4 regions of the Streptomyces sp. NPDC048462 genome follow, and region 1 is predicted to be linked to each of the others. Evidence: riboswitches for the same ligand, from Rfam matches in the RefSeq annotation. Region 1 holds a riboswitch; each other region holds the start of a gene.
What was found. Region 1 has a riboswitch for thiamine pyrophosphate ahead of ACGFU6_RS29430 (thiamine ABC transporter substrate binding subunit). Riboswitches for the same ligand answer to the same signal wherever they lie in the genome.
Positions count from the first base shown of each region.

Region 1 (7,618 bases):
CAGCATCAGCAGCCTGGGCCGGGGCGCGAGCGCGCGGGCCAGGGCGACACGCTGCTGCTCGCCACCGGAGAGCGCGGCAATGGCCCGCCGCTCGGCGCCGGGCAGCCCCACCAGGTCGAGGAGCTCGGCGACCTTGCCGTCCCGCTCGCTCCGGCCCACGCCGCGCATCCGCAGCCCGAAGGCGACGTTGGCGCCGACGTCCCGGTGCGGGAACAACTGGTGATCCTGGAACATCAGGCCGAGCCCGCGCCGGTGCACCGGTACCCCGGCCTGGTCCGCCCCGTCGAGCAGTACCCGCCCGCCGTCCGGCTGCTGGAGACCCGCGACCACCCGCAGCAGCGTCGACTTCCCGCTGCCGCTCGGGCCCAGCACACAGACGATCTCGTGGTCGGCGACCTCCAGGTCGACCGCGTCCAGCACCGCCCGGTCGCCGAAGCGCACCGTGGCCGATTCGAGTGTCAGCATCGTGTCGGCATCCTTAGAACTCCCCGGATCGGTCGGTGCGGATGCGTTCGAGCAGCAGCAGGGACACCGCGCACACGAGCATCAGAATGGTGCTGAGGGCCATCGCCTGCCCGTAGTTGAGATCCCCGGAGCGCCCCAGCAGCCGCGCCACGGCCACCGGCAGCGTCGGGTTGTCGGGCCGCGCGATGAACACCGTGGCGCCGAACTCCCCCAGCGACACGGCGAACGCGAAGCCCGCCGCCACCAGCAGCGCCCGGCGCACCAGCGGCAGGTCCACCTCGCGCCAGGCCCGCAGTGGTGAGGCGCCGAGCACCGCGGCCGCCTCGCGCAGCCGCCCGTCCACCGCGCGCAGGACCGGCAGCATGGTCCGTACGACGAACGGCACCCCGACGAGCGCCTGGGCGAGCGGGACCAGGATCCAGGAGGTCCGCAGGTCCAGCGGCGGCTTGTCCAGGGTGATCAGGAAGCCGAAGCCGACGGTGACGGCGGAGACCCCGAGCGGCAGCATCAGCAGCGCGTCGAAGCCCCTGACCAGCCGCCCGGCCCGCCTGGTCAGCGCCGCCGCGGCCAGGCCTCCGACGACCAGCGCGATGGCGGTCGCGACCAGGGCGTACCGCAGCGAGTTCCAGATCGCCTCGATGGGCGCGACCAGGAACGTACCGCTGTTCGCGGTCGCCGAGCCCAGCGCCCGGTAGTAGCCGAGACCGTGACCGCCGGGCAGTTCGAGCGAGCGCTCCACCAGGATGGCGAGCGGCAGCAGGATCAGCACCAGCACGGTCAGCAGAACCCCTGTGAGCAGCGCCCACTGAGCCGCGCCGCGCGGGCGGCGGGCGGTCTGCGCCGGGTCGACGAGCCTCAGCGCGGTCTCCCTGCGCCGTACGGTCCAGGCGTGCACGGCGAGGATCGCACCGACCGCGGCGAACTGCACGAGCGTGAGCACCGCTGCCGTGGGCAGGGCGAGCAGCTGCGCGGTCTGGCGGTAGATCTCCACCTCCAGCGTGGAGAATCCGGGGCCGCCGAGGATCTGGACGACGCCGAAGGAGGTGAAGGTGAAGAGGAAGACCATCAGCGCGGCAGCGGCCACGGCGGGAGCCAGCGCCGGAAGCGTCACCCGCCGCCAGGCGGCGAACCGTCCGGCGCCCAGGACCCGCGCGGCCTCCTCCTGCCTGGGGTCGAGCTGCGACCACAGCCCGCCGACGGTGCGCACGACGACCGCGTAGTTGAAGAAGACATGGGCCAGCAGGATCGCCCACACCGTGGTGTCGAGCCGGACGCCCCAGAGGTCGTCGAGGAAACCGCCGCGCCCCAGCAACGCCAGGAACGCCGTGCCCACGACGACGGTCGGCAGCACGAACGGCACCGTGACGACCGCGCGCAGCAACTGCTTGCCCGGGAAGTCGAACCGGGCGAACACATAGGCGCCCGGCAGGGCGATCAGCAGGGTCAGCGCGGTCGAGGCGAGCGCCTGCCAGAGCGTGAACCAGAGGACTTCGCGGATGTCCGGCCGGCTCAGCACCTCACCGATCCGGCCGAACTGCCAGACGCCGCCGTCCTTGAGCCCGCGTCCGACGATCGCGACGACGGGGTAGGCGAAGAACACCGCGAAGAAGGCGACGGGCACGGCCATCAGGCCGAGCCGCACCGCGCTCCCGCGCCGCGACCGGGCGCGCGCGGCCTTCCCGCGCGCTCCCGGTCCGCGTACGGGAGGCTTCGCTACTTCACTACGAGCGAGGACCATGACTGGACCCAGTGCTCACGGTTCTTGGCGATCGTGTCCGGGGCGACGGTCGCCGGCTTGTCCGCGGTGGTCCCGAACTTCGTGAAGAGTTCCGGCACCTTCGCGCCCTTGGTGACCGGGCTGACGAACATGTTGAGCGGCATGTCCTCCTGGAACTTCTTACTGATCAGGAAGTCCAGCAGGGCCTTGCCGCCCACCTCGTTCTTCGCGCCGTCGAGCAGACCGGCGAACTCGATCTGCCGGAAGCACGTCCCGGTGGCGACCCCGGTCGGGGCGGTCTTGGGCTGCGGGTCCGCGTACAGCACCTCGACGGGCGGGCTGGAGGCGTAACTGACCACGAGCGGCCGGTCGGCCTTGGCCTTCTTGCCGCCGGCCGAGCCGGAGAACTCCTCGTTGTACGCCTGCTCCCAGCCGTCGACGACCTTGACGCCGTTGTCCTTCAGCTTCTTCCAGTAGTCCTGGTAGCCGTCCTCGCCGTGGGCGGCGATGCTGCCGAGGAGGAAGCCGAGGCCGGGCGACGAGGTCGCGGCGTTCTCGGTGACGAGGAGGTTCTTGTACGCGGGCTTCGCCAGGTCGTCGAAGGACTTCGGCGGTGCGAGCTTCTTGTCCGCGAAGTACCTCTTGTCGTAGTTGACGCAGATGTCGCCGGTGTCGACCGGGGTGACCCGGTGCTTGGCGGCGTCCAGCTGGACGTCGGACGCGACCTGGCCGAGGCCCTTGGCGGCGTACGGCGTGAAGAGGCCGTTGTCGAGGGCGCGGGACAGCAAGGTGTTGTCGACGCCGAAGAACACGTCGCCGCGCGGTGAGCCCTTGGTCAGGATCTCCTGGTTGAGTGCGGCGCCGGCGTCACCGCTCTTCAGCACCTTGACCGTGTAGCCGGTCTCCCGGGTGAACTCCTTCAGCACGCCCTTGGACGCGTTGAAGGAGTCGTGGCTGACGAGCGTGACGGTTTTGGAGCCGGAGCCCTTGGTGCCGCCCGAGCCGCTGCCGGCGGCCGAGTCGTCGGAGCTCCCGCAGCCGGCGAGCGCGGTCGCGCCGATCGCCGCGGCGACGGCGGTCACCGCGATCTTCTTGGTGGTGCTCATGTGATTCCTCCTGGGGTGACCAGGAAGAGACGCGGCCCTGCCCGCGCCGGCGGAGAACCGGAAGCGGGCAGGGCGCAACAGCTTGAGTAAGGTCCGAACTTCCTACCCGGAATGACCCGGGCGAGGTTCAGAGGGTCTGCGGCCAACCTGTCCTTGGTGCCGCACTCTCAGCGCTGTGGCGCTCCCCTGTCGGAATATGAAGTTGAATTCACGCCCAGGCTACACGGCCGATTCCGGCCTCAGCGCTCGGTAGCCGCGAGCTGGCCGCAGGCACCGTCGATCTCCTGGCCGCGGGTGTCCCGCACGGTCACCGGTACCCCGTGGGCGGCGATGGCCTCGACGAACGCCTTCTCGTCCTCGGGCCGCGAGGCGGTCCACTTCGAGCCCGGGGTCGGGTTCAGCGGGATCAGGTTGACGTGGACCCGCTTGCCCTTGAGGAGCCGGCCCAGCCGGTCGCCGCGCCAGGCCTGGTCGTTGATGTCACGGATCAGCGCGTACTCGATGGAGATGCGGCGACCGGACTTCTCCGCGTACTCCCAGGCCGCGTCCAGCACCTCGCGCACCTTCCACCGGGTGTTCACGGGAACGAGGGTGTCGCGCAGCTCGTCGTCCGGGGCGTGCAGCGAGACGGCGAGACGGCACTTGAAGCCCTCGTCCGCGAAGCGCAGCATCGCCGGCACCAGGCCGACGGTCGAGACGGTGATCCCGCGCTGCGACAGCCCCAGCCCATCGGGCTCGGGGTCGGTCAGCCGGCGGATGGAGCCGACCACCCGGTTGTAGTTGGCCAGCGGCTCGCCCATGCCCATGAAGACGATGTTGGAGAGCCGCGCCGGGCCCCCGGGGACCTCGCCGTCGCGCAGCGCCCGCATGCCGTCCACGATCTGGTGGACGATCTCCGCGGTGGAGAGGTTGCGGTCGAGACCGGCCTGTCCGGTGGCGCAGAACGGGCAGTTCATCCCGCAGCCGGCCTGGGAGGAGATGCACATCGTGACGCGCTCGGGGTAGCGCATCAGGACGGACTCGACGAGCGTCCCGTCGTGCAGCTTCCACAGCGTCTTGCGGGTGGTGTCGTCGTCGCAGCTGATGTGGCGGACCACGGACATCAGCTCGGGGAACAGCGCCTCCGCGAGCTTGCCCCGTGACCCGGCCGGAATGTTGGTCCACTCCGACGGGTCGTGCGCGTACCGCGCGAAGTAGTGCTGCGAGAGCTGCTGGGCGCGGAAGGGCTTCTCGCCGGTCGCGGCGACGGCTTCCTTGCGCTCGGCGGGCGTGAGGTCGGCGAGGTGCCGCGGCGGCTTCTTGGCTCCGCGGGGCGCGACGAAAGTGAGTTCTCCGGGCTTAGGCATGGTTCTTCCAGTGTCGCAGACCCGCGGCGGTGCCTCCGCCCCCCGCCGACGGGGCCCGGCGGAGCGGCGCTGAGCCGGGCCGGACGGGGTATCCGGTGGAACAGGGACGGCCCGCCGACCACACAGGAGGTATCAGCCGTGCACACCGTGAAGCGCTGGTTCAGTCACAGCCTGCCCGCACAGGCCCTGGTGCTCTTCGTGCTGGGACTGGGCTTCGGCGCCGTGTTCCGCCGGGACGATCATCCGGCCTTATGGGCGGTCCAGAGCCTGCTCTACACCGCCGTGATCATCGGGGTCGTGGCGTACCAGCGCCGCAGGGCCGGCCGGGCGACCGGCGCGCGGCCCGGCACGGTCGTCGACCTCAGCCGCAGGCTCCGGCAACGCGAGGTACCCGAGGACCCCGAGGAGCGGGTGCTCATGGGGCGGCTGGTCGAGGACCAGCTCGGGAAGATGGAGCGGGGCAGCCGGTGGCTGCCCTACTGGCTGGGTCTGCTGGGCCTGATCGCGGTGGGCATGCTGGTCCTCGGGGCCGCCACCGGCTCACTGGCCTTCCCCGTGGTCTTCGCCGTGGGCGTGATCGCGTTCTGTTGCGGGGTCCTGTGGATGCACAAGCGGACGATGGGGCTCCTTCACCACATGCGCTCGGCCCTGCGGGACCGTGTCTGACCTCACCGGACACGAGTGAGGGCCCACCGTCCGGAGACGGTGGGCCCTCACTCGTGGCGACGCGTACGGTCGTTCAGCCGGAGCCGACGAAGATCACCATCAGCAGCCAGACCACCGGCGCGGTCGGCAGCAGCGAGTCCAGCCGGTCCATGATTCCGCCGTGTCCGGGGAGCAGCGTGCCCATGTCCTTGATCCCGAGGTCCCGCTTGATCATGGACTCGCCGAGGTCACCCAGGGTGGCGCTGGCGGCGACCGCGAGGCCGAGCAGCAGGCCCTGCCACCAGGAGCCGTCGTCGATCAGGAACTGCATGCACAGCGCGCCGGCCACCATCGCGAAGCTCACGGCACCGAAGAGGCCCTCGCGGGTCTTTCCGGGGCTGATCCGGGGGGCGAGCTTGTGCTTGCCGAACCGCCAGCCGACGGCGTACGCGCCGGTGTCGCTGACCACGGTCAGCAGCAGGAAGGTCAGCACCCGCATCGGTCCGTCGTCCGCCGTCAGGAGCATGGCGACGAAGGTGGCCAGGAACGGTACGTAGAACGCGGCGAAGACGCCGGCCGTGACGTCCTTGAGGTAGCCCTCCGGCGGTTCGGTCATCCGCCAGACGAGCACCGCGAGGGCGGTCAGCGCCATGGCGGCCCAGGCGCCCTCGGCACCTCGCGCGTAACCGGCCACGACCATGGCGGCGCCACCGACCGCGAGGGGTACGAGCGGCGCCTTGATCCCCTTGCGCTCCTGCAGGCGGGAGGTGAGCTCCCACAGGCCCACGACGACGGCGACCACGATCACCCCGACGAAGACGGCCTTGACGACGAAGAGCGAAGCGACGACGACGGCCCCGAGGCCCACGCCGACCCCTATGGCGGCTCCCAGATCACGGCCCGCACGTTTCTTCTGCGGGGGCGGCGGCGCGGTGGACATGGGCTCCTGCGGCTTCTCGTCGCGGAACAGGGGGCCGCCGCTCAGGCGTGCGGCCCCCTGGTCCCGGTCATCACGGCTCTCTGCGTCTCTACCTGCGTCGGGAACGTCCGGCACGATGGGCATGGGCCGAGTCTGCTGGGCGTTATGCACATCGTATGCAGGACCCGCCGGAGCGGCCCACATCTCGGGAGCGGCCCCGTGGCCGGCGTCCTGCGGGACGCCCCGGGAGGAGTCGTTCATCAGACTTCGAGCAGCTCGGCTTCCTTGTGCTTCAGCAGCTCGTCCACCTGCGCGACGTACTTCGCGGTGGTGTCGTCGAGCTCCTTCTCGGCGCGGCGCACCTCGTCCTCGCCGGACTCCTTGTCCTTGACCAGCTTGTCGAGGGTCTCCTTGGCCTTGCGGCGGACCGCGCGGATCGAGATCTTGGAGTCCTCGGCCTTGGTCTTCGCGACCTTGATGTAGTCGCGACGGCGCTCTTCGGTGAGGTCGGGGAAGTTCACCCGGATGATATTGCCGTCGTTGCTCGGGTTCACGCCGAGGTCGGAGTCGCGGATGGCCTGCTCGATGTTGCGCAGGGCCGTCTTGTCGAACGGCGTCACGACGGCCATCCGGGGCTCGGGCACCGAGAACGAGGCCAGCTGGTTGATCGGGGTCAGCGCGCCGTAGTAGTCGGCGACGATCTTGTTGAACATCGCCGGGTGCGCACGGCCGGTGCGGATCGCGGCGAAGTCCTCTTTCGCGACCACGACGGCCTTCTCCATCTTCTCCTCGGCCTCGAGGAGGGTTTCTTCGATCACCACGTGCTCCTGCGTGTCTTGAGTGGGCCCGGCGTGCTCGGGCCCGGCGGGTCCTGCGTCGCGTCCTCACCTGCACGGTGTCCGACCGGCAGGCCGTTGTCCATCCTTCGGGCCCCTACCGCGGGCCCCGGGAACCCACCGGGTCTCCCCGGCCGGGCCCCCCTGGTTCTCAGGCCCGGGTACTCCGGTCGCTCACGAGCGAACCGATCTTCTCACCCTTGACGGCACGGGCGATATTGCCCGCGGTCGTCAGCTCGAAGACGAGGATCGGCAGCTGGTTGTCACGGCAGAGCGTGATGGCGGTGGCGTCGGCGACCTTGAGGTCACGGGCGAGCACCTCGCTGTACTTCAGCGCGTCGAACTTCACCGCTCCGGGGTTGGTCTTCGGGTCGGAGTCGTAGACCCCGTCCACACCGTTCTTGCCCATCAGCAGCGCCTCGGCGTCGATCTCCAGGGCGCGCTGGGCCGCGGTGGTGTCGGTGGAGAAGTACGGCATGCCCATACCGGCGCCGAAGATGACGACGCGGCCCTTCTCCAGGTGCCGTACGGCGCGCAGCGGGATGTACGGCTCCGCGACCTGGCCCATGGTGATGGCGGTCTGG
Region 1 covers NZ_JBICXG010000022.1:51,047-58,664, forward strand. The annotation lists gene ACGFU6_RS29420 (ABC transporter ATP-binding protein) at 1-465, opposite strand, end outside; gene ACGFU6_RS29425 (ABC transporter permease) at 479-2,092, opposite strand; gene ACGFU6_RS29430 (thiamine ABC transporter substrate binding subunit) at 2,179-3,288, opposite strand; TPP riboswitch at 3,370-3,486, opposite strand; gene rlmN (23S rRNA (adenine(2503)-C(2))-methyltransferase RlmN) at 3,528-4,634, opposite strand; gene ACGFU6_RS29440 (hypothetical protein) at 4,773-5,300, shown strand; gene ACGFU6_RS29445 (phosphatidate cytidylyltransferase) at 5,374-6,459, opposite strand; gene frr (ribosome recycling factor) at 6,459-7,016, opposite strand; gene pyrH (UMP kinase) at 7,186-7,618, opposite strand, start outside.

Region 2 (7,618 bases), on a different contig from region 1:
CGGGGGAGACCCTGGGCTGGCCCCAACTGGTCGGTACCGTGCGCCAGGTGTGGAACGGGCTCCCGGCCGGGCAGCGCGCGAACGCGGTGATCTTCGCGGCGGACTACGGCGAGGCCGGCGCAGTCAACGAACTCGGCCGGGGCACCGGGCTGCCCACCGCCGTGAGCGCCCAGAACACCGACTGGTGGTGGGGTCCGGGCAACCCGGACGCCACGACCGTGGTGGCCATCGCCCCCGGACCCGACCACGCCCCCGGGTACACCGCCCGGCTGCACGAGTACTTCCGGCACGTCCGGGTGGCCGCCACCCTCTCCAACCCCTACGGCGTGCACAACGTCGAACGGGGCGGCCACGTCTACGTCCTTACGGGCCCCCGCCGCCCCTGGGGAGAGATGTGGCCGGAGCTGCGCCACTACGGGTGACGCCTGTCCGGACGAACACCCGCTTCACCGGAGTATCCGGGCTGGCCGTCAAGGGGGTCCGGCAATAGCTTGGCTCCCGTACGCGGCCGAGACACCTCCGACGGGCGGGATGGTCCGATGCAGAGCACAGCCGCACGCATCGGCGGCGCCGACAACCCACTCGGTCCCGGCTACAAGTGGATCGCCCTGTCGAACACCACGCTGGGTGTGCTGATCGCGACGATCAACCTGTCGATCATCCTCATCGCGCTGCCGGACATCTTCCGCGGCATCGGAGTGGACCCCCTGCAGCCGGGCAACACGAGCCTGCTGCTCTGGCTGATCATGAGCTACATGGTCGTCACCGCGGTGCTGGTGGTGAGCTTCGGCCGGCTGGGCGACATGTACGGCCGGGTGCGGATGTACAACCTGGGCTTCGCGGTCTTCACGCTCTTCTCCGTACTCCTCTCGGTGACCTGGATGCACGGCACCGCCGGTGCCCTGTGGCTGATCGGGATGCGGGTCCTCCAGGGTGTGGGCGGCGCGATGCTGATGGCCAATTCGAACGCGATCCTCACCGACGCCTTCCCGCCGCGGCAGCGCGGGCTCGCCCTGGGGCTCAACCAGGTCGCGGCCATCGCGGGGTCGTTCGTGGGTCTGGTGCTCGGCGGAGTGCTCGGCCCCTTCGACTGGCACCTGGTGTTCCTGGTCTCCGTACCGATCGGGCTGTTCGGCACGGTCTGGGCCTATCTGAAACTGCACGACACCGGCGTCCGCACCCCGGCCCGGATCGACCGGTGGGGCAACCTGACCTTCGCCGTCGGCCTGATCGCCGTGCTCTGCGGCATCACGTACGGCATCCAGCCCTACGGTGGGGACACCATGGGATGGACCAACCCCTGGGTCATCACCGCGATCGCCGGCGGGCTGGCCGTGCTGGGCCTCTTCTGCCTGATCGAGACCCGGGTCGCCCAGCCGATGTTCCACCTGGCGCTGTTCCGCATCCGGGCCTTCACCGCGGGGAACGTGGCCAGTCTCCTGGCGTCCCTGGGGCGTGGTGGCCTGATGTTCATCCTGATCATCTGGCTCCAGGGCATCTGGCTGCCCCGGCACGGCTACGGCTTCGAGCAGACCCCGCTGTGGGCCGGTATCTACATGCTGCCGCTGACGATCGGGTTCCTGATCGCCGGGCCCTTCTCCGGATGGGCCTCGGACCGCTACGGCGCCCGGCTCTTCACCTCCGGCGGCATGGTCCTGGCAGCCGCGACCTTCGTGGCGCTCAAGGAACTGCCGGTCGATTTCGACTACCCGCTCTTCGCCCTGATCCTGCTCGTCAACGGGCTGGCCATGGGACTCTTCGCCTCGCCCAACCGGGCCGCGATCATGAACAGTCTGCCGCCGGACCAGCGCGGTGTGGGCGCGGGGATCAGCACCACGTTCCAGAACTCGGCCACGGTGCTTTCCATCGGCATCTTCTTCTCGCTGATGATCGCCGGCCTGGCGAGCTCGCTGCCCCACACGCTGGCCCACGGACTCACCGAGCAGGGCGTGCCGTCCGCCGACGCGGCACGCGTCGCGGCCCTGCCACCGGTCGGCGTGCTGTTCGCGGCGCTCCTGGGATACAACCCGGTACGCAGCCTGCTGGGCCCGGAGACCCTGGCGCAGCTGCCCACCGCTCACGCCGATTACCTCACCGGGCGGGCGTTCTTCCCGACGCTGATCTCCGGACCGTTCGAGCAGGGCCTCTCCGTGGCCTTCGACTTCGCCATCGCGGCGTGCCTGGTGGCCGCAGTCGTCTCGCTGCTCCGAGGCGGGCGCTACGTCCACGGCGAGACGGTGACCGCGAAGGCGTGACACCCGAGGTCCGCCCCGGAGCCGTCAGGCGCGGCGGCGCAGCCGCAGCGGTGCGTAGACGGCGAGGGCCGCGAGGAACGCCACCCCGTAGGCGAGGTCCGCCCCGTGCAGCGCCTTCGCCACCGGGCCCACGTACAGGCTGGTGTTCATGAACGGCACCGCGGCGGCGAACGCGGCGACGAAGGCGGTGAGCGCCGGCCACCACGGCTGAGCGCGGGAGCTCTCGGCGGCCAGGTCGACGGGGGAGCCGCCGCGGGTCCGCGCGCGGACGAGCCAGTCGACGGCCACGATGGCGACGAACCCGGGGATCCAGTAGCCGACGAGCAGCAGCACGTTCTGGAAGCGGGCGGTGGTGTCGGCCGCGTGCATCCACAGGACGAGGGGGAAGCCGAGGGCTGCGGCGAGCGCGGCGGCGACGGGGCGCGGCAGGCGGACGCCCATGGTCTGCAGCGCCAGCGATCCGCTGTAGTCGTTCATGGCGTTGCTGCACAGCGCGGCGAGCGCGATGGCGAGCAGCCCGAACGCTCCGAGCGCGCCACCGCCCAGCAGGGCGTCGACGCCGTGCGCGGTCTGGTCGGTGAAGACGGACGCACCCCACAGGCCGAGCGTCTGGACCGCCACGAACGAGACGCTGACACCGAGCAGCGTGCACCAGAACATCCGGGGCCGCGAAGCGGTGCGCGGCAGATAGCGGCTGAAGTCGCTGGCGTACGGCGCCCAGGACAGCGCCAGGCTCAGGGCGATGGTGCACGTCAGGACGAACGCGCCGGCCCGGTCGGCGCCGTGCGCGGTGCCGGTCGCGGCGGGGTGGACCCCGTGCAGGAGCTTGGTGGCGAGCACCGCGAACGCGGCGGCGAGGACGAAGGTCATCACGGTCTGGAGCCGGTGGATCACCTCGTACCCCAGCACGCCGAGCGCGCCCTGGGCGGCCATCATGACCAGCACCCCCAGCCAGAAGGGCCAGCCGCACAACTGGGCCAGCGCCTCCCCGCCGAACAGCCCGATCAGCGCGTCCCAGGCGATGGACGACAGCCACTGGAGCGTGCCCGGAAGCACCACACCGCGCCCGAACGCCAGCCTGGCGAGCGGAAGTTGCCCGGCCCCGGTCTGGCTGCCCCAGGTGCCCAGATACGCGGTGGGCACGGCGCCCACGAGCGTGCCGAGCACGACGGCGGTGAGTGCGGTCGCGAAGTCCAGGCCGAGCGCGATGCCGACGGTGCCGGTGAAGACCCCGGTCATGGTCAGGTTGGGGGCGAACCAGACGGTGAACAGCCGGCCGGGCCCGCCGTAGCGGCGGTCCTCCGGAACGGGCGCTATCCCGTGCGCCTCCACGCGCAGATCACCGGGGGCGGTGGGCATCCGCCCGTCGAACGCGGGCCGCCGGTCCGTGGCGGCGCGCTCGTCCTGGGCATACGGCAATGACATGAAGACATCCCTCCGCCAGTGCTAACTGGTTCAGGTTCGACGGGTGTGTTCTCAGCCCCTGCGAGGGGCACCCCGTGTCCGGTGCGGCGGCCAGGATAGCCGGGCGGCTGCGGGCCGCGGTGCGGGGGGTCAGACGGCGAGCGCGCAGCGGAAGCCGCCGTGGCCGGTCGTGCTGTCCGGGCTGTTCGAGGTGCGGGCGGCGACGCGGTAGCGGTTGCAGTAGGAGCGGTGGCACAGGTGCGAGCCGCCGCGCAGTACCCGGTACTCGCCGTGCGGCGGCCCTGCGGGGTCGGTGCGGGTCTCGGCGCGGCCGTTGGTGTGCCAGTCGGCGCTGAACAGGTCGGCGCACCACTCCCACACGTTGCCGGAGACGTTGTACAGGCCGAAGCCGTTGGGCGCGTAGGCCTTGACGGGGGCGGTGCCCGCGTAACCGTCCTCGCGGGTGTTGCGTACCGGGAAGTCGCCCTGCCAGATGTTGCAGCGGTGCCGGCCGTTCGGGGTCAGCTCGTCGCCCCAGGGGAACCGGGCCCGGACGAGGCCGCCGCGTGCCGCCTTCTCCCACTCGGCCTCGGTGGGCAGCCGCTTGCCGGCCCACCGGGCGTAGGCCGTCGCGTCGTTCCACGACACATGGACCACCGGGTGGTCCCGGCGGTCGCCGATCGAGGTGCCGGGCCCCTCGGGTGCCCGCCAGTGCGCCCCGGTCACCGCCCGCCACCAGGGGGCGCCGGGCACGGTGCCCGGCAGTACGGCACGGCGCGCCGACGGGGGGACGAAGGCGCCGAACACATACGACCAGCCGATGAGTTCGGCCTCGGTGCGATAGCCGGTGGCCTTGACGAAGACGGCGAACCGGGCGTTGCTGACGCAGGCCGCGTCGATGTGGAACGGCCCGGTCGTGACCTCCCGCACCGGTCCCTCGCCGTCGTCCGGGAACGCGTCCTGGTCCTCGCCGCCCATCAGGAACGGTCCGCCGGGTACGGCGACCATGCCGCGCAGCAGCTCGGCCCGGCCGCGCACGGGGACGGCGAACTCCGCCGGGGGAGCGGCGGTCACGGCCTGGGCGCCCTCGCGGGCGGGCCCGCAGCAGGCGCTCACCGGGCGGTCCCGCCGCCGGGCGTGCCGGGTGCCGGGCGGTCGAGCAGCTCCGCCAGGTCCTGGCCGGTGGTGCGCAGCAGCAGGGCGACCCCGCCGAGCGCGGCGGCCTCACCGCCGAGGGTGGAGCCGCGCACCTCGATGGTGCGGGGGGCGGACGGCAGGGAGAGCGCGGCGAGCTGTTGCCGGATGGGGGCGAGGACGAGACCGTCCAGGGCCGCCGGTTCGCCGTAGACGACGATGCACTCGGGGTCCACCTGCGCGGCGAGGGCGGCGAGCACCCGGCCGGCGACGAGGGCCGCGGTCCGGATCACGTCGGCGGCGTCCGGCTGGCCCCCGGCGGCGAGCGCGACCAGCTCCGCGGCGTCGTGCGCGGTGACCCCGCGATCGGCGCAGGCGGTGAGCATCGCGGGGACGGAGATGAGCCCCTCCAGGCAGCCGCGGCCGCCGCAGTGGCAGGGTTTTCCCTCGGGGTCGCAGCTGGTGTGGCCGATCTCGCCGGCCGCGCCGTGGGCGCCGTGCACGAGTGAGCCGTTGACGACGAGTCCGCCACCGACCCCTTCCGACCAGCGCAGATAGACAGCGTTGTCGAAGCCTCGGGCGGCGCCCCAGGTCACCTCGGCGAGTGCGGCGAGCCGGGAGTTGTTGTCCGTGAGCACGGGGGCGTCGAAGTGCCTGCCCAGTTCGGCGGCGACGTGGCCGGCGAACGGCGTCATCGTGCGCGGGTCGCCGGAGGCCGGGTTCTGTACGAAGCCGGGGAGGCCGAGGCCGATGCCCTCGACCGGGGCGAGGCTGATGTTCTCGCGCCGCACCAGCTCCTCGACGCCGCGGATCGCCTGCGCGGCCCGCTCGGCGGCGCCGCTGTCGGCGGGGACGGGGGCACTGTAGCGGCCGACGATCTCATGGGCGCAGTTGGCCACGACGACATGGACGCGGTGGCGCTGGAGGTCGATGCCGATCAGCTCGGCCCCGCGGGAGTTGAGGGAGATCTCCAGGGCCGGCCTGCCCCGGCCGCGCGGCTGCTCCGGGTCGGGGGCCGGCTGTTCGACGACGGCCTTGCGCTCCAGCAGATCGGAGACGATCGCGAACAGGGTGGTACGGGAGAGCCCGACCCGCTCCTTCAGCTCGCCTCGGCTCAGCGCGCCCGACCTGCGCAGTTCACCGAGTACGGCGGCTTCATTGGCCCTGCGCAGGCGTTGCAGGGCGTCGGTGCGTTCCGTCATGGACGCATGGTCGATCGGGTCAGGGCTTTCTGTCAATGCGCCGGACGAATTCACACAATGTTTATTCCCGAGGGTTGACGTAAAAAAGTCGGCGTCCCTACAGTTCCGGTCAGCCGACTGCACCGGCACCTGCCGAAGCGCCGCGGACCGGCATCGGCCGGGTTCCCGGCAGCACACCGAGCGACCACCGAAAGGGCGGCCCGAGTGGCTCCGCGCAACGTCCTGTTCCTGATGACCGACCAGCACCGGGTCGACACCCTGGGCTGTTACGGCAACCCAATCGTCGACACCCCGGCCCTCGACGCCCTCGCGGCCGGAGGGACCCGCTTCGACCGCTTCTACACCCCGACCGCGATCTGTACCCCGGCCCGTGCCTCGCTGGCCACCGGCCTCCACCCCTTCCGCCACGGGATGCTGAACAACCCCGAGCGCAACGGCGGGAGCAAGGACGAGCTCTCCGACGACGACCCCACGCTCTGGGGGCAGTTGGCGGACCGGGGCTACTCGGTGGGCCATGTCGGCAAGTGGCACATCGGCCGTGACCGGGGCCCCGAGTTCTACGGCCTGGACGGCGAGCACCTGCCCGGCGCCCTCAACCCCGTACACCACCCCTCGTACGAGAAGTGGCTCCGGGACAACGGCTTCCCGCCCTTCGCGGTACGCGAAGCCGTCTTCGGGACCGCCGCCAACGGCACGGGGCGCGGGCACCTCATCGCGGGCCGGCTGCAGCAGCCGGCCGAGGCCACCATGGAGGCCTACCTCACCGACCGCACACTCGGCCTGCTGGACCGCTACGCCGGCGAATGGAAGGCGAACCGCAAGCCGTTCATGCTGTCCTGCCACTGGTACGGCCCGCACCTGCCGTATCTGATCCCCGACAGCTACTACGACCTGTACGACCCCGACGACGTCCCGCTGCCCGCCTCGATGGCCGAGACCTTCGCCGGGAAGCCCGAGGTGCAGCGCCAGTACAGCGCGTACTGGTCGTCGGACGGATTCAACGCCGCCGCCTGGCGCAAGCTGATCGCCGTCTACTGGGGCTACGTCACGATGATCGACCACCAGGCCGGGCGGCTGATCGAGGCGCTCAAGGGACACGGCCTGTGGGACGACACGGCGGTCTTCTTCACCGCCGACCACGGTGAGTTCACCGGCGCCCACCGGCTCAACGACAAGGGCCCGGCGATGTACGAGGACATCTACCGGATCCCCGGCATCGCCCGGATTCCCGGCGCACCGCCCCAGGTCAGTGACGACTTCGCCGGGCTCATCGACCTCAACCCGACCATTCTCGAACTGGCCGGAGCACCCGTGCCCGACCAGTGCGACGGCATCAGCCTGCTGCCCCTGCTGACCGGGACGGGGGCCGGGGCCGCGTCCGGGGGTGCCCGCGACGAGGTCGTCGCCGAGTTCCACGGCCACCACTTCCCCTACTCGCAGCGCATGCTCCGCGACCGGCGCCACAAGCTGGTCCACAACCCGGAGAGCGTGCACGAGCTGTACGACCTGGTGACCGACCCGCACGAACTGCACAACGTGTACGACGCGCCCGCCTACGCGGACATCAGGCGCGACCTCACCGTGCGGCTCTACCGCGAACTGCTGCGCCGCGGCGACCCCGCC
Region 2 covers NZ_JBICXG010000024.1:8,483-16,100, reverse strand. The annotation lists gene ACGFU6_RS30415 (ArnT family glycosyltransferase) at 1-422, shown strand, start outside; gene ACGFU6_RS30410 (MFS transporter) at 540-2,255, shown strand; gene ACGFU6_RS30405 (purine-cytosine permease family protein) at 2,280-3,680, opposite strand; TPP riboswitch at 3,671-3,765, opposite strand; gene ACGFU6_RS30400 (formylglycine-generating enzyme family protein) at 3,810-4,775, opposite strand; gene ACGFU6_RS30395 (ROK family transcriptional regulator) at 4,772-5,995, opposite strand; gene ACGFU6_RS30390 (sulfatase-like hydrolase/transferase) at 6,200-7,618, shown strand, end outside.
Region 2: it holds a riboswitch for thiamine pyrophosphate, as region 1 does, so the genes downstream of both, ACGFU6_RS30405 (purine-cytosine permease family protein) here and ACGFU6_RS29430 (thiamine ABC transporter substrate binding subunit) in region 1, are expected to answer to the same signal.

Region 3 (7,618 bases), on a different contig from region 1:
CGTTCGTGTTCTCTATCAGTATCTGAAAAATCACTCCTTGTGATCTGCTATCGCGTGCACCACGATGGCGTCAATAGGGCCATGGGGGATCATTCCTGGCCAGATTCATCTACTGCGGGGTTGAACGATGCGCGAGTCGGTTCAAGCTGAGGTCATGATGAGCTTCCTCGTCTCCGAGGAGCTCTCATTCCGTATCCCGGTGGAGCTCCGGTACGAAGTGTGCGATCCGTACGCGATCCGGATGACCTTCCATCTCCCCGGCGATGCCCCCGTCACCTGGGCTTTTGGCCGTGAGCTGCTGCTCGACGGCCTGAACAGCCCCAGTGGTGACGGCGACGTACACATCGGGCCGACCGAGCCCGAAGGACTGTGCGACGTCCACATCCGGCTCCAGGTGGGGGCGGACCGCGCCCTCTTCAGGGCGGGTACAGCACCTCTTGTGGCCTTTCTCGACCGGACGGACAAGCTCGTCCCGCTCGGCCAGGAGTGCACGCTGGGTGACTTCGAGGGCAATCTGGAAGAGGCATTGGGGCGAATTCTGGCCGAGGAACAGAACGCCGGCTGACGGGGAACCGCCTCTCCGGCCCCTGGTGCCGGTCGAACACCACACCTGCCGAACGGGTGAATCACTCTCCGTGTGCAACTGTTCAGGCCTTCGCCCGTCGCCGGCGTCCTCTGCCACTCCGTACGGGTGCCGAAGCTTCGGCTTCCGCGCCGACCCCCGTACGGTCCGCGGAGACGACCAGTGCCGCGAGCGCGGTGGTCACCGGCACCGAGGCGACCAGCCCGATCGAGCCGACCAGCGTCCGCACGATCTCCTCCGCCACCAGCTCGCTGTTGGCCACCGTGCCCACGCTGCTCTGGGCGATCGAGAACAGCAGCAGCAGCGGAAGCGCGGCGCCCGCATAGGCGAGCACCAGGGTGTTGACCACCGAGGCGATGTGATCCCTTCCGATTCTGATACCTGCCCGGTAAAGCTGCTTCGCACTCATCGTCGGGTCCGCCTGGTGCAGTTCCCAGACGGCCGAGGTCTGGGTGACCGTCACATCGTCGAGCACGCCCAGGGAACCGATGATGACGCCGGCCAGAAGCAGACCGCTCATGTCGATGTGCGGATACAGGCCGTGGATGAGGCCCGTACTGTCGTCGGTGTTCCCGCTCAGGCTCGCCCAGCCGATGAAGAGTGAGCCGAGCAGCCCGATCAGCAGCAGTGAGATCAGGGTGCCGATGACCGCGACCGAGGTGCGGGCGGTCAGCCCGTGGCAGATGTAGAGGGCGATCAGCATGATGGCGCCGGCCCCGACCACCGCCACGACCAGCGGATTCGAGCCCTGCAGAATGGCCGGAAGGATGAACAGGGTCAGCACGGCGAACGACAGGGCGAGCGCCACCAGCGCCATGACCCCGCGCAGTCTGCCCACCACGACCACCGCGACGGCGAAGATCCCGGCCAGCAGCGCCATCGGGAACTTCCGGTTCACGTCCGTCACGGAGTACTGGAGGTCGTGGGGCGCGTCGGGGGCGTACGCGACGACGACTTCCTGCCCCTCCCGGAGCTGTCGCGGAGCGCCTGGCTGGATCACCTCGATGAAGGCGCGCCCCTTGTCCTCGCCGCTTGTGACCTCGACCGTGGCCTTCTCGCAGTCCGCGGCCCCGCCGCCACCGGTGGCCGGGTCCTTGGCGGACGGGGTCTCGCCGTCGACGGGCAGCTGGGCCGCGTTCACGTCCTTGCAGTCGACCTTGTCGATGTTCACCACCTTGGCCTGCTGGGTCTGCCGGTCGAAACCGACACCGGTGCGCTCGTGCGCCGGCGCACCACCGGGCCAGAGCACCACGAGACCGACGGCGACCGCGGCCGCGAACGGGATCAGTACGGCGGCGATCACCTTGCGCAGGTGCTTGGACACGGGTGCGGCGGGTCCGTGCGAGTGCGTGTGGGCGTGCTGATGGGACGGCTGCTCGGGAACGATATGGGGGGACGTCACCGGCCGATCATCGCAAGACGAGCGGGGCCCACTGTTCAGCACACCCGTGAGGGCGTTAGCGTGGTGGCACCTTTGCACACGCGGGAGCTCGGAGCACCGGGCTGAGAGGGCGCTGATCTCCGTACGTCCGTACGGGACAAGCTGCGCCGACCGCCGAACCTGTTACCGGGTAATGCCGGCGTAGGGAGTAGGTCTCATGACCACAGCGGACGCACGTATGCCTGCCTCGAATCAGAGCGACGAGGCCGGGAAGTCCATCGGCTGGCACAAGGGGTACGTCCAGGGCTCGCGCCCGGACCTCCGGGTGCCGGTCCGTCAGGTGCACCTCAGCAACGGCAAGGACGTGACGCTCTACGACACGTCGGGGCCGTACACAGATCCGGGTATCGACACCGATGTCCGCCGCGGACTCGCGCCGTTGCGCGAGAACTGGATCATCGCCCGCGGCGACACCGAGGAGTACGCGGGCCGGGCCGCCCGTCCCGAGGACGACGGGATCAAGCACACCTCGCCGCGCGGCGGGCTGCGCAATCTGGACGCGGTCTTCCCCGGCCGCCCGCGCCAGCCGCGGCGCAGCCGGGACGGGAGCCCGGTGACCCAGCTCGGGTACGCCCGACGCGGCGAGATCACCCCGGAGATGGAGTACGTGGCGATCCGGGAGAACGTCGCGCCCGAGGTGGTGCGCGAGGAGATCGCCGCGGGCCGGGCCGTGCTGCCGGCCAACGTCAACCACCCGGAGATCGAGCCGATGATCATCGGCAAGCGGTTCCTGGTGAAGGTGAACGCCAACATCGGCAACTCCGCGGTGACGTCCTCCATCGAGGAGGAGGTGGACAAGATGACCTGGGCGACCAAGTGGGGCGCCGACACGGTCATGGACCTTTCCACCGGGCGCAACATCCACACCACCCGTGAGTGGGTACTTCGCAACTCCCCCGTGCCGATCGGCACCGTGCCCCTCTACCAGGCCCTCGAGAAGGTCGACGGCAGGGCGGAGGAGCTGACTTGGGAGATCTACAAGGACACCGTGATCGAGCAGGCCGAGCAGGGCGTCGACTACATGACGGTCCACGCCGGCGTGCGCCTGCCGTACGTGCCGCTGACCGCCCGCCGCAAGACCGGCATCGTCTCCCGGGGAGGCTCGATCATGGCGGCCTGGTGCCTCGCGCACCACAAGGAGTCGTTCCTGTACGAGCACTTCGAGGAGCTCTGCACGATCCTCGCCTCGTACGACGTGACGTACTCGCTGGGTGACGGGCTGCGGCCCGGATCGATCGCGGACGCCAACGACGAGGCGCAGTTCGCCGAACTGCGCACGCTCGGCGAACTGAACACGGTTGCCAAGCGGCTAGGCGTCCAGACGATGATCGAGGGTCCCGGGCACGTCCCGATGCACAAGATCAAGGAGAACATCGACCTCCAGCAGGAGATCTGCGAGGAGGCGCCGTTCTACACGCTCGGCCCGCTGACCACCGATGTCGCTCCGGCGTACGACCACATCACCTCGGGCATCGGCGCGGCGATGATCGCCTGGTGGGGGACGGCGATGCTCTGTTACGTCACACCCAAGGAGCACCTCGGCCTGCCCAACCGGGACGATGTGAAGACCGGCGTGATCACCTACCGGATCGCGGCCCATGCGGCGGACCTCGCCAAGGGGCACCCGGGGGCGCAGGAGTGGGACGACGCGCTGTCGGACGCCCGGTTCGAGTTCCGGTGGGAGGACCAGTTCAACCTGGCACTCGACCCGGACACGGCACGGGAGTTCCATGACGAGACGCTGCCGGCCGAGCCGGCGAAGACGGCGCACTTCTGCTCGATGTGCGGTCCGAAGTTCTGCTCCATGAAGATCAGCAGGAGCATCACCGAGCAGTTCGCCCCCGACCTGGTCGCCTCGGCCTCGGACGAGGAGATCGAGGCGGGGATGCTGGAGAAGTCCAAGGAGTTCGCGGCGAGCGGGAACCGGGTGTACCTGCCGCTGGCGGACTGACGCTCACCGGTGGGCGTCCCGCGCCCCCGACCGGTTCTGCCAGGTCGGGGGCCCGGGCCGGGGGCGTGGGACGGTGGCGTGGGTCGGTGGCGCGGCACGTCCGTGCCCCCGGCCGGTCCGCGCAATGGCCTGATCAAGGACGCGGTGAGCGTGCGTCAGGCTTCGGAGTCCGGGTGGTCAGCCACGCCGAACGGGTTGTCGATGACGTATCGCCAGAACCCGTCCTCCCCGCGGCGGGCGATGTCCGTCGCCGTGCCCGCGATACGGACGTCGCTTCCGTCGGCGGCGACTCCTTCGACGAGCCAGTCCACGATCAGGAGCGCGATGCCGCCCGCCTGGTACGTCCGGCGTGGAGTCACCCTGATCGGGACCCGCAGCGCGAGGAACTCGCCGTTGGCGCGGAGCCGCTGCGACCCCGTCGTCGGTTCGCCGGGGCGCGGTACGAAGACCGAGCCGGGCTCGTACACGAGGTCGAGGATCTCGGGGTCGAACGTGTTGAACGCCCGCGCGAGGGCGTGCGGATGCCCGGCGGCATCCGTGGCGAGCTGCACACTGGTGGAATGCGTCATACCTTCAGACAACAGTCCGTTGACGTGGGTCACCAAGCGGAAACCCTCGCGGGGCCGGATCGCGGACTGGCGCCGACCGAGCGCGGCCGCACCAGCCGTCCCGATCCGGGCTGTCCCGTCGAGGTGGCGCTCGCAGCGGTCTCCGGGCGCTGGACGACGCTCGTCCTGCGGGAACTCATGGGCGGCCCGCTCGGATTCACGGACCTGCGGGAACGGCTGCCGCAGCTTTCGGCGAAGGTGCTGAGCCAGCGGCTCCGGGAGCTCCGGGACGGCGGTCTGGTGTCGGCGGAGCGACTGCGCGGTTTTCCGGTGCGTACTCGATACGCGCTGACGGACGGGGGACGGACGCTGCGGCCCTTGCTGATCGAGCTCTACGCCACCGGTGAGGCCCTGCTGGGGCTGAGTGCCGGCCGTGAAGGGGAACCGCAGAGCTCCTGACCGTGCCTCGCGCCGGGACCCGGACGCGGCCCGGTCAGTCCATCTCGTGTTCCGGCCCGCCGAAGTCGGGGCTGGTGAAGTCCGGGCTGGTGAAGGTCGGCCGGGGCGCGGCCGCCGGCCCGTCGTCCGGGCTGGAGAAGTCCGGCCTGCTGTAGCCGATCTTCGGGATGCGGTTGGCCGAGGGATAGGGGGTACGGGCGGCGGGGGCGGCGCCCGGGTCGGCCAGCGCGTCCCGCAGGAACGGCAGGATGCCCCGCTCCAGCAGCGCGTGCCGCCAGGCCTCTCGGGCCCGCGCCACGTCCTCCGGCAGTTCCTCGCCGGGGTCGTCGGCGGCCAGCGACGTGGAGCCGTTGCGCAGGGCAGCCACGAGGAGGCCGACGGCGGCGATCAGGATGGCGGCCGCGGTGAGGGCCGTGAAGACCCAGCCGGCGCCGACCATGGTCCCCGCGAAGGACGGCGGCGGGCTCAGCATCTTCAGGATGTAGCCGACCAGCAGGAAGATCACCGCGGCCGTGCCCGCCAGCACCGGGGCCAGGACCGTGACGACGGCTCCTATGCCGGCCCCCGACCCGTTGGGATCGTCGGCGCCCAAGCCCGCGGCGCCATCCTGGTCGGAGCCGGCCGTACTGGTACGCAGCTCGTCGCGGGCCTTCACGTAGTGCTCGTACTCGGTGGCCGCTGTGGCGGTGATCAGGGCGGTGGCGGCCATCGCCATGGTGCGCAGCTGAACCGGGTTGAGCCGTTCACCGACTGCGGCCAGATCTGGTCGTTCATGGGCGTGACGCAGCGCGTCGTCGAGGATCCGCTCGTACTCGGGGCGGTCCTCGGTCAGCAGGTGCGGAGCGCTGTTCATGTGCATCCCCCGATGCTCCGTAGGGCCTGTGTGCCCGATTCACCGGGCAGTAAGGCGGAAACGGAGGAGAGCCTGCTACTGGTACGCCGATGGTAGAGCGCCCACGGCACAGGGTGACAGGGGGTTTCCGGAAATAGGCCCAGTGGTCGGCACGGTCAGGTCGTTGATGCGTCTTCCCCGAAGAACGTCAGTCATGCAGGGGGAGTTGGACGACCAGTAGCTTTCCGGCCATGGTCACTCCGCCGTCCATGGCGATGGCGAGCCCGTCCGCGTACACGTGCGGGCCGTCCACCAGCGGGCCCGCGTTGTCCTCGCCGTCCTCGGAACCGACCTCACCGAGCAGATACGGAATGGGGCTGTGACCATGGACGACGCGCCGGCCGCCGTAGGCCGCCATCAGCTGCTGGACGGCCTGCGGGCCCGACTCGTCGCGGAAGGCGAAGCGCTTGGTGAGCTTGCGGAAGAGGTCCCAGCACTCGTCGGCGTCGTTCCGCGTCAGGATGGCGTGCACCGTGTCGTTGACGTCCTCGATGGTGGAGCCGTAGTCGAGGTAGGCCGTGGTGTCCGAGTGCATCAGCAGATGCCCGTCCTCCTCGACGACCGCGTCGAGCCGGGACATCCACTGGAGGTGGACGTCCTGGAGGCGCTCCATGTCGCTCTTCTGGCCGCCGTTGAGCAGCCATGCGGCCTGGAAGGTGGCGGTGCCGGCGCCCGAGTTCACCGGGGTGTCGGCGAACCGCTTGGCGCCCAGGAGCAGCAGTTCGTGGTTGCCCATCAGGGCCTTGCAGTAGCCGCCGGCGGCCGCGGCCTCGGCGGACAGCCGCATCACGAGGTCGATGACGCCGATGCCGTCGGGCCCCCGGTCGGTGAAGTCGCCGAGGAACCAGAGCCGCGCGTTGCCCGCGGACCAGTTGCCCTCGCCGTCGATCAGGCCCTGCTCGGTGAGCGCGGCGTGCAGCTCGTCCAGATATCCGTGGACGTCCCCCACCACGTACAGGGGTCCGAGCTCCGGATCCTGCGCGGGCCGCGGTTCGGGAACGGCCCGCACCTGGACGGTCTTCTCGCGGGTGATCACCGGAAGGTCGCGCGCGGTGGGGGTGTACCCCTCCGGCGCCTCACCTTCCGGGAAGGCGTTGCCCGGGTGCGGAGCCGCCGGCGGTGCCGGGGACTGCGCATAGGGCGGTACGCGGAAGTCGCGCAATGTCGCCGTCCGCACCGCGGGTTCCTGACCGGCCCCCTGTGTCATCGACCCCTCCACCACCGTCGCGCCGCCGTACACCTGACGGGCCCTGCTGGTCGGGGCGGTCCGCGGTGTCGTCCGCCCATCATAGGAATGCGAATCGTGCTCTGTGACGCACCAGGGGTGGTGAATCCGAACGCACCCCGGGTTCGTCGGCCGATTGATCCCAATTGGTCTGATCAATCCCCTGCCGGAGAGCGCGGTGCGCTGACCGTGGTGCGGGGCGGACGGCGTTGGGAGGAGGTCCGGACGATGAGTTCCGTCGGTATCACCTGCTCCACCGGGCCGTCCTGGTCGACGCCTTCGATGGCGTCGATGAGCAGTTGTACGACCGCCGTGCCGATTCTGCGGGGTTTGAGCGAGAGCGTGGTGATGGGCGGCTCGGTCGTCGCGTAGACGGTGGATTCGCTGCAGCACACCAGCAGCAGGTCCTCAGGGACCCGCAGGCCGTACCGGCGGGCCGCCGCGAGCAGATCGGTGCCGTTGGGGTCGAAGAGCCCGTAGACGGCGTCGGGGCGGTCCGGACGGGCCAGCAGGCGGTCT
Region 3 covers NZ_JBICXG010000017.1:12,767-20,384, reverse strand. The annotation lists gene ACGFU6_RS25805 (IclR family transcriptional regulator) at 1-26, shown strand, start outside; gene ACGFU6_RS25800 (SsgA family sporulation/cell division regulator) at 128-565, shown strand; gene ACGFU6_RS25795 (YibE/F family protein) at 648-1,985, opposite strand; TPP riboswitch at 2,056-2,189, shown strand; gene thiC (phosphomethylpyrimidine synthase ThiC) at 2,182-3,975, shown strand; gene ACGFU6_RS25785 (YybH family protein) at 4,131-4,544, opposite strand; gene ACGFU6_RS25780 (winged helix-turn-helix transcriptional regulator) at 4,569-4,982, shown strand; gene ACGFU6_RS25775 (hypothetical protein) at 5,017-5,841, opposite strand; gene ACGFU6_RS25770 (metallophosphoesterase) at 6,023-7,081, opposite strand; gene ACGFU6_RS25765 (LacI family DNA-binding transcriptional regulator) at 7,255-7,618, opposite strand, start outside.
Region 3: it holds a riboswitch for thiamine pyrophosphate, as region 1 does, so the genes downstream of both, thiC (phosphomethylpyrimidine synthase ThiC) here and ACGFU6_RS29430 (thiamine ABC transporter substrate binding subunit) in region 1, are expected to answer to the same signal.

Region 4 (7,618 bases), on a different contig from region 1:
CGGGGATGTCGGGGACGCTGGTCGCCGGGATCGTCGTCGAGGGGGACGGCTTCCGCGGCTCCCAGTGAGGCGCCGCGGGCGGCGGTGTCAGTAGCGGTACTGCCCGTTGTGGCCGGTGTCGTAGCCGTTCGGGTACGGGGCCGGCTGGGCGGGCTGCTCCGGGGGCATCGAGGGGTAGTGCTGCTCGCCCTCGCGCTGCTGAGGCACCCAGACCCCGCCCGGGGGCGTCTCGGGGGCGTACTGCTGGGACTGCGCGTACGGGTCGTCGTACCGCTGCTGCCCGCCGTTGCTGTCGTGGTTCCCGTAGCTGTCGTACGTGCCGTACTGCGGGGCGCCCGTGGTCGTGCCCGTGCCGATGTACGGGTCGGAGTACGCGGCGTACTGCTGCCCGGATGTGCCGTAGTCGTACTGCCCGGCTCCCGCGTAGCCGTCCTGGTTCGCGTAGCTGCCCTGGCCGGGGTAGCCGTCCTGGTTCGCGTAGCTGTCCTGGCCGGGGTAGTCGTGCTGGCCGGCGTAGGCGTCCTGGCCCTGCGCCGGGTACGCGGAGTAGTCGGGGTAGGGCTCGTAGCCGGCGTACTGCGCCTCGCCCTGGGGCTGTTCGGGCTCCTGGTGCTGCTGTTCCTGCCTCGGCCGCGAGTCGGTGTAGACGCCGTACTGGCCGGTGTCGTCCGGCAGGGGCTCGGGCTCGTAGACCGCCGCCGGGTTCTGCGGGGCGTGGGGCGGTTCCGGGATCGCGCCGGGCTCGTACTCCATCTCCAGGTCCGAGACCTCCAGGCGGGGCTCGCGGTCGCTGTTGCCACGGCGACGGCGGCTCTCGCCGGGGCTGCCCCCTATGGCCCAGCCCGTCGAGAAGCCGCGCCGGAACGAGAGCGTGACGTACGTCTGGCCCGTCGCGAAGGCGATCGCGCCGATCACGATGACGGGCACGGACGGCATGAGCACACCGATGACCACACCGACGAACCCGGTGAAGGCGAGCAGGCGCCAGCGGAGCCGCGCCTTGTACTGGAGCAGCACCTCACCGAGCAGCCACAGCGCAACGATGCCGAACGCGATGTAGAGGACCGTCCAGCCCATGCCCGCCCCTTCTACGGCCACCGCCCCGGATCTCGGCGGGTATGGCCGGTCACGACTGCTTGTGCAGTCCGAGATTTTCGTAGATTTCGAGCGTCGCCGTCGAGTTGTTCAGCGTGATGAAGTGCAGCCCGGGAACACCCTCGGAGAGCAGCTTCGCGCAGAACCGCGTTGCGAAGTCGATGCCAATGGAGCGTACAGCGACGGGATCGTCCTTGGCGGCGAGGATGCGTTCTTTCAGGGCCGCGGGCAGGGTCGCGTTGCTGAGCTGCGCGAATCGCTCCAATTGCCGGACGCTCGTGAGGGGCATCACCTCGGGAATGACCGGGGTGTCGCAACCGGCGGCGACCACCCGGTCACGCATCCGCAGATAGTCCTCGGGATCGAAGAACATCTGGGTGATCGCATAGTCGGCACCGGCGCGGCACTTGTCCACGAAGTGCCGGATGTCGGTGTCCCAGTCGGCCGAGCGCGGATGCATCTCGGGGAACGCCGCGACGCCGACGCAGAAGTCCCCGGACTCCTTGATCAGCCGGACGAGGTCCGCCGCGTAGCGCACGCCCTGCGGGTGTTCGACCCACGGGCCCATCGGGTCGCCGGGCGGGTCCCCGCGCACGGCGAGGATGTTCCGGATGCCGGCGTCCGCGTACTGGCCGATCATGTTGCGCAGTTCGGCGATGGAGTGGTTAACCGCCGTGAGGTGCGCGACCGGGGTGAGGGTGGACTCGGCGGCGATGTCCTGGGTCGCCTTCACCGTCCCGGCCCGGGTGGACCCACCGGCTCCGTACGTCACCGATACGAAGCTCGGCCCGACCGCCTCGATCCGGCGCAGCGCGTTCCAGAGGTTGCGCTCGCCCTTCTCGGTCTTGGGCGCCCAGAACTCGAAGGAGTGCAGGGTCTTGCCGGTCGCGAGCATCTCACGCACGGTGCGCGCGCGATCTGTCCTGGTGGAGGGTGTGCCAAGGGCCATACCGGCAGGTTAACCAGGGCGTGACGGCCACCCAACCGAACTGGCGAGATTTGCCCGAATTGACCGGTACTTGTCCACGCTTCGGACACCGATGTCCCAAACACGCCCCTCGGGGGCCCTGTCCGCCCCGGCTGTTCCGCCGGATCAGGCGTCGGCGCGCGCCCGGACCCTCTTGGCCAGGCCGGCGGCGGCGGCGGCCGGGTCCGCGGCCTCGGTGAGGGCCCGGACGACGACGACGCGGCGCGCTCCGGCGTCGAGCACCTCGTCGAGGTTGCCGGCGTCGATGCCGCCGATGGCGAACCAGGGGCGGGCCGGGGCGAGCGAGGCGGCGTAGCGCACGAGGTCCAGGCCGGGTGCGTGGCGGCCCGGCTTGGTCGGGGTGGGCCAGCAGGGGCCGGTGCAGAAGTAGTCCACGCCCGCCTCGGCGACTGCGGCGTCGACCTCGGCCTCGGCGTGCGTGGAGCGGCCGATGACCACGTCCTGGCCGATGATCGCGCGGGCGGCCGGCACCGGCAGGTCGCCCTGGCCCAGGTGCAGCACGTCGGAGCCGATGGCGTGGGCGACGTCGGCCCGGTCGTTGACCGCGAGGAGCTTGCCGTGCCGCCGGCAGGCGTCGGCGAGGACCGCGAGGTGGTCGAGCTCCTCGGCCGCCTCCATGCCCTTGTCGCGGAGCTGGACGATGTCCACCCCGCCGGAGAGGACCGCGTCGAGGAACTCGGGGAGGTCTCCCTGGCGCCTGCGGGCGTCCGTGCACAGGTAGAGCCGGGCGTCGGACAGCTGCGCGCGAGGCGTGGACATGGTGCGGTTCCCCCCGGGAAAACGATGACGTTCGGTAGGCGGTGCGGATTCGGCAGGCGGTGCGGATTCGGCAGGCTGCGCTGAGGAGGGGATGCGGGCCGCGCCGTGCGGCCCGCATCCCCCTGTACGGCTGTCGGTCAGACGGCGAGCGCCTGGGCGCGGCGCTTCACCTCCGTGCCGCGATTCTCACTCAGCGCCTGCGCGGGCGTGCCCGGCAGGCTCGGGTCGGGGGTGAAGAGCCATTCCAGCATCTCCTCGTCGGAGTAGCCGTCGTCCCTCAGGAGCGTCAGGGTCCCCGCAAGGCCCTTGACCACCTTGTCGCCGTCGATGAAGGCGGCAGGCACCTGGAGCGCCCGGTTCTCACCACGTCGTACGGCGATGAGCTGGCCCTCCTTGACCAGCTGCCGCACACGCGCCACCTGGATATCGAACATTTCGGCGATATCGGGCAGGTGGAGCCAGGCAGGGACGAGAGCATCGATCTTTGCGTCAATCTCGGTCACGGGACAAGCCTGCCATCCCGGGCTGACAGCCGATACCCGGACTCCGCCCTTCAGGGCCCCGCGCCCCCCGGAGGAGGCCCGGCTACCGGGGCAGGGCCGACTTCAGCGGCACGGAGGCGTCGCCGGCCCGCTCCGGGTCGAGCCGTGTGCCGGCCTCGATGAGCCTGCGCCCCTGGATCAGGTCGCGCGGCCGGCCGACGGAGAGCACCGCGACCAGCACGCCGTCCCGCAGCCAGCACACGGACCAGGCGGGGCCGGCCGGATCACCGCGCCACAGCAGGGTGTCCGCGCCGTCGTGGTGGCCCGCGTACTGCACGAACCGGCCGAACTGCTCGGACCAGAAATAGGGCACGGGATCGTAGGCGGGCGACTCCTCACCGCCCTCCCCCGCCGCCCCGATGATGTGGGCGGCCGCGGTCCGCGGGCCCTGCAGCGCGTTGTCCCAGTGGTGGACCAGCAGCCGCGCCCCGTAGCGCGCGGAGGGGAAGGAGGCACAGTCCCCCACGGCGTACACGTCGGGCAGCGAGGTGCGCAGCGCCGCGTCGGCGGTCACCGATCCGTCGGGCCCGAGCTCGACGCCGGAGCCGGCGAGCCAGCCGGTGGCGGGCCGTGCGCCGATCCCGACGACGACGGCGTCGGCCGGGAGGGCGCGGCCGTCCGCCAGGACCACCCGGCCGGGCTCGACGCGGGCCACCCGCGCCCCGGTGAGGAGTTCGGCGCCGCTCTGCGCGTACCAGGCGGCCATCGGGGCGGCGACCTCGGCGGGCAGGGCGCCCGCCAGGGGCCGGGCGGCGGCCTCGACGACGGTGACCTCGCAGCCTGCGGCGCGGGCCGCGGTGGCGAACTCGGCGCCGATCCAGCCCGCGCCGACGACCACGACGGCGTGCCGGGCCTCCAGGACGGGCCGCAGCCGCGCCGCGTCGTCCAGGGTGCGCAGCAGATGGACGCCGGGCACACCCTCGGAGCCGGGCAGCACGACGGGTTCCGCGCCGGTGGCGACGACCAGGACGTCGTAGGGGACGGGCCCGTCGGAGGTGTCCAGTTCGTGGTCGGCGGCGCGCAGGCCCGCGACCTCGACGCCCAGCCGGAGCCCGATGCCGAGTGTCTCGAAGTCGATGTCGAAGGCGGATTCCTCGGCCTTGCCGAGCAGCACCGCCTTGGACAGCGGTGGGCGGTCGTAGGGCTGGTGGGGTTCGGCGCCGATGAGGGTGAGCGCGCCGGTGAAGCCCTGCTCCCGCAGGGCCACCGCCGTCTGCACGCCCGCCATGCCCGCACCGACGACGACCACCCGCCGCCCGGCCCGCTCCGACTGCCGTTCCGGTCGCTCCGCCCGCTGCTGCTCGTTCACCCGACCACCTTAATCAACTGACGGCCCGTCAGGAAAGGGGTTCCTCGCCGCCCCCGTACCGCCGCCCTCCTGCTTTACCCGGTGCGGGGGGCGGGGTCTAGGGTGGCCCACGTAAAAGACTCGCGGGAGCCCGGACGCACCGGGCTGAGAGGGAGGCTGGACGGCCTCCGACCGTACGAACCTGATCCGGGTCATGCCGGCGAAGGGAGGGGCTGGATGCCCATGCCTGTCCACCGCGCGAGCGGGTCCGACGTCCTCGTCATCGGGGGCGGGATCATCGGCCTGGTGACCGCCTGGCGGGCCGCGCAGCGCGGTCTGTCGACCGCCGTCGCCGACCCCGACCCGGGCGGCGGCGCCGCCCGGGTCGCGGCCGGGATGCTGGCCGCCGTCACCGAACTGCACTACGGCGAGGAGATGCTGCTGGGGCTCAACGTCGCCTCCGCCGCGCGCTATCCGGCGTTCGCGGCCGAGCTGGAGGCGGCGAGCGGGCAGGACATCGGCTTCCGCGCCTGCGGCACCCTGGCCGTCGCGCTGGACACCGACGACCGCGCCCATCTGCGGGAGCTGCACGAGCTGCAGCGCCGCTCCGGGCTGGAGTCGGAGTGGCTGACCGGCCGCGAGTGCCGGCGTCTGGAACCGATGCTCGCGCCGGGCGTACGCGGCGGCCTCCGGGTCGACGGCGACCACCAGGTCGACCCGCGCCGGCTGGCCGCCGCGCTGCTGACGGCGTGCGAGCGGGCCGGGGTCGTCTTCCACCGGCAGCGGGCCGAACGGCTCCGCGTGGTGCGCGACCGGGCGACCGGGGCCGTGCTGGCCGACGGTTCGGAGCCGGCCGCCGATCAGGTCGTGCTCGCCGCCGGCAGCTTCAGCGGCCGGCTCGCGGGCGTGCCCGATCAGGTCCTGCCGCCGGTCCGCCCGGTCAAGGGCCAGGTGCTGCGGCTGACCGTACCCACCGCGTACGCCCCCTTCCTCAGCCGCACCGTGCGGGCCGTGGTGCGCGGCAGCCACGTCTATCTCGTACCGCGCGAGAACGGCGAGCTGGTGGTCGGCGCCACCAGCGAGGAGATGGGCTGGGACACCACCGTCACGGCCGGTGGGGTGTACGAGCTGCTGCGCGACGCCCACGAGCTGGTGCCCGGCATCACCGAACTGCCGCTCACCGAGACCCGGGCCGGTCTGCGCCCCGCCTCCCCCGACAACGCCCCGCTGCTCGGCCGCACCGCGCTGCCCGGCCTCCACCTCGCCACCGGCCACCACCGCAACGGGGTGCTCCTCACCCCGGTCACCGGTGACGCCATGGCGCAGCTGCTGGCCGACGGCGAGCTGCCCGAGGTGGCCCGCCCCTTCTCCCCCGGCCGCTTCCCGGCCGCCGCCCCCGTCCGACAGGAGCAGCACGCATGACCGCGCCCACTTCCCTGGCCGTCTCCGTGAACGGCGAGGCCGTCACCGTCGCCGGGGGCACCACCCTGGACGCCCTCGTCGCGACCCTGACCCCAGCGCCGTCGGGTGTCGCGGCGGCGCTCAACGAGACCGTCGTACCGCGCGGGCAGTGGTCCGCCGCGACGCTCACCGACGGCGACCGGGTCGAGGTCCTGACCGCTGTCCAGGGAGGCTGACCGTGTCCGACGACCTCTTCACCCTCGGGGACACCGTCTTCGGCTCCCGGCTGATCATGGGGACGGGCGGGGCGGCCGGCCTCGACGTGCTGGAGCGCTCGCTGACCGCATCCGGCACCGAGCTGACCACCGTCGCGATGCGCCGCCTGGACCCGACCGTGCGGGGTTCCGTGCTCTCGGTGCTGGAGAAGCTCTCCATCCGCGTCCTGCCGAACACCGCGGGCTGCTTCACGGCGGGCGAGGCCGTGCTCACCGCCCGCCTGGCCCGCGAGGCGCTCGGCACGGACTGGGTCAAGCTGGAGGTGGTGGCCGACGAGCGCACCCTGCTGCCCGACCCGGTCGAGCTGCTGGACGCCGCGGAGATCCTGGTGGACGACGGTTTCACCGTGCTGCCGTACACCAACGACGACCCGGTGCTCGCCCGGAAACTGGAGGACGTGGGGTGCGCGGCGGTCATGCCGCTCGGCTCCCCCATCGGTTCGGGGCTCGGTATCCGCAACCCGCACAACTTCCAGCTGATCACCGAGCGGGCCCGGGTCCCGGTGATCCTGGACGCGGGCGCCGGGACGGCTTCGGACGCGGCGTTCGCCATGGAGCTCGGGTGCGCGGCTGTGATGCTCGCCTCGGCGGTGACCCGGGCCCAGGAGCCCGAGCTGATGGCCGCCGCGATGCGGCACGCGGTGGCGGGCGGGCGGCTCGCGTACCGCGCGGGCCGCATCCCGCGCCGCCACTTCGCCGAGGCATCGTCGCCGGTGGCGGGGCGTGCGGCGCTCGATCCGGAGCGCCCGGCGTTCTGATCCGGGCGTTCCCGGAGCCGAGGCGGCCGCGGATCGCGTGTCCCTGTCACGACTCGGCTGCAGTACGGCTCCGGGATCGCCCCGGGCAGTCGGCGGTGTCCGTGGCGGCTCGTAGACTCGCTGCGTGGATACGACCCTCCAGGACCCTCTCGTCGGGCAGCTGCTCGACGGCCGCTACCGCGTCGATGCGCGCATCGCCGTGGGCGGCATGGCCACGGTCTACCGGGCCATGGACACCCGCCTCGACCGGGTGCTCGCCCTCAAGGTGATGCACCCGGCGCTCGCGACCGACGCCTCGTTCGTCGAGCGCTTCATCCGCGAGGCCAAGTCGGTGGCGGGGCTCGCGCACCCCAACGTGGTCGGGGTGTTCGACCAGGGGGCCCAGGAGCAGTACGTCTACCTGGCGATGGAGTACGTCGCGGGCTGCACGCTGCGCGATGTGCTGCGCGAGCGGGGGGCGCTGCAGCCCCGGGCCGCTCTGGACATCCTGGAGCCGGTGCTCGCCGCGCTCG
Region 4 covers NZ_JBICXG010000005.1:395,143-402,760, reverse strand. The annotation lists gene ACGFU6_RS12750 (phytoene desaturase family protein) at 1-68, shown strand, start outside; gene ACGFU6_RS12745 (hypothetical protein) at 88-1,077, opposite strand; gene metF (methylenetetrahydrofolate reductase [NAD(P)H]) at 1,127-2,044, opposite strand; gene thiE (thiamine phosphate synthase) at 2,189-2,842, opposite strand; gene ACGFU6_RS12730 (Rv2175c family DNA-binding protein) at 2,980-3,345, opposite strand; gene ACGFU6_RS12725 (NAD(P)/FAD-dependent oxidoreductase) at 3,428-4,612, opposite strand; TPP riboswitch at 4,806-4,918, shown strand; gene thiO (glycine oxidase ThiO) at 4,916-6,094, shown strand; gene thiS (sulfur carrier protein ThiS) at 6,091-6,309, shown strand; gene ACGFU6_RS12710 (thiazole synthase) at 6,312-7,106, shown strand; gene pknB (Stk1 family PASTA domain-containing Ser/Thr kinase) at 7,231-7,618, shown strand, end outside.
Region 4: it holds a riboswitch for thiamine pyrophosphate, as region 1 does, so the genes downstream of both, thiO (glycine oxidase ThiO) here and ACGFU6_RS29430 (thiamine ABC transporter substrate binding subunit) in region 1, are expected to answer to the same signal.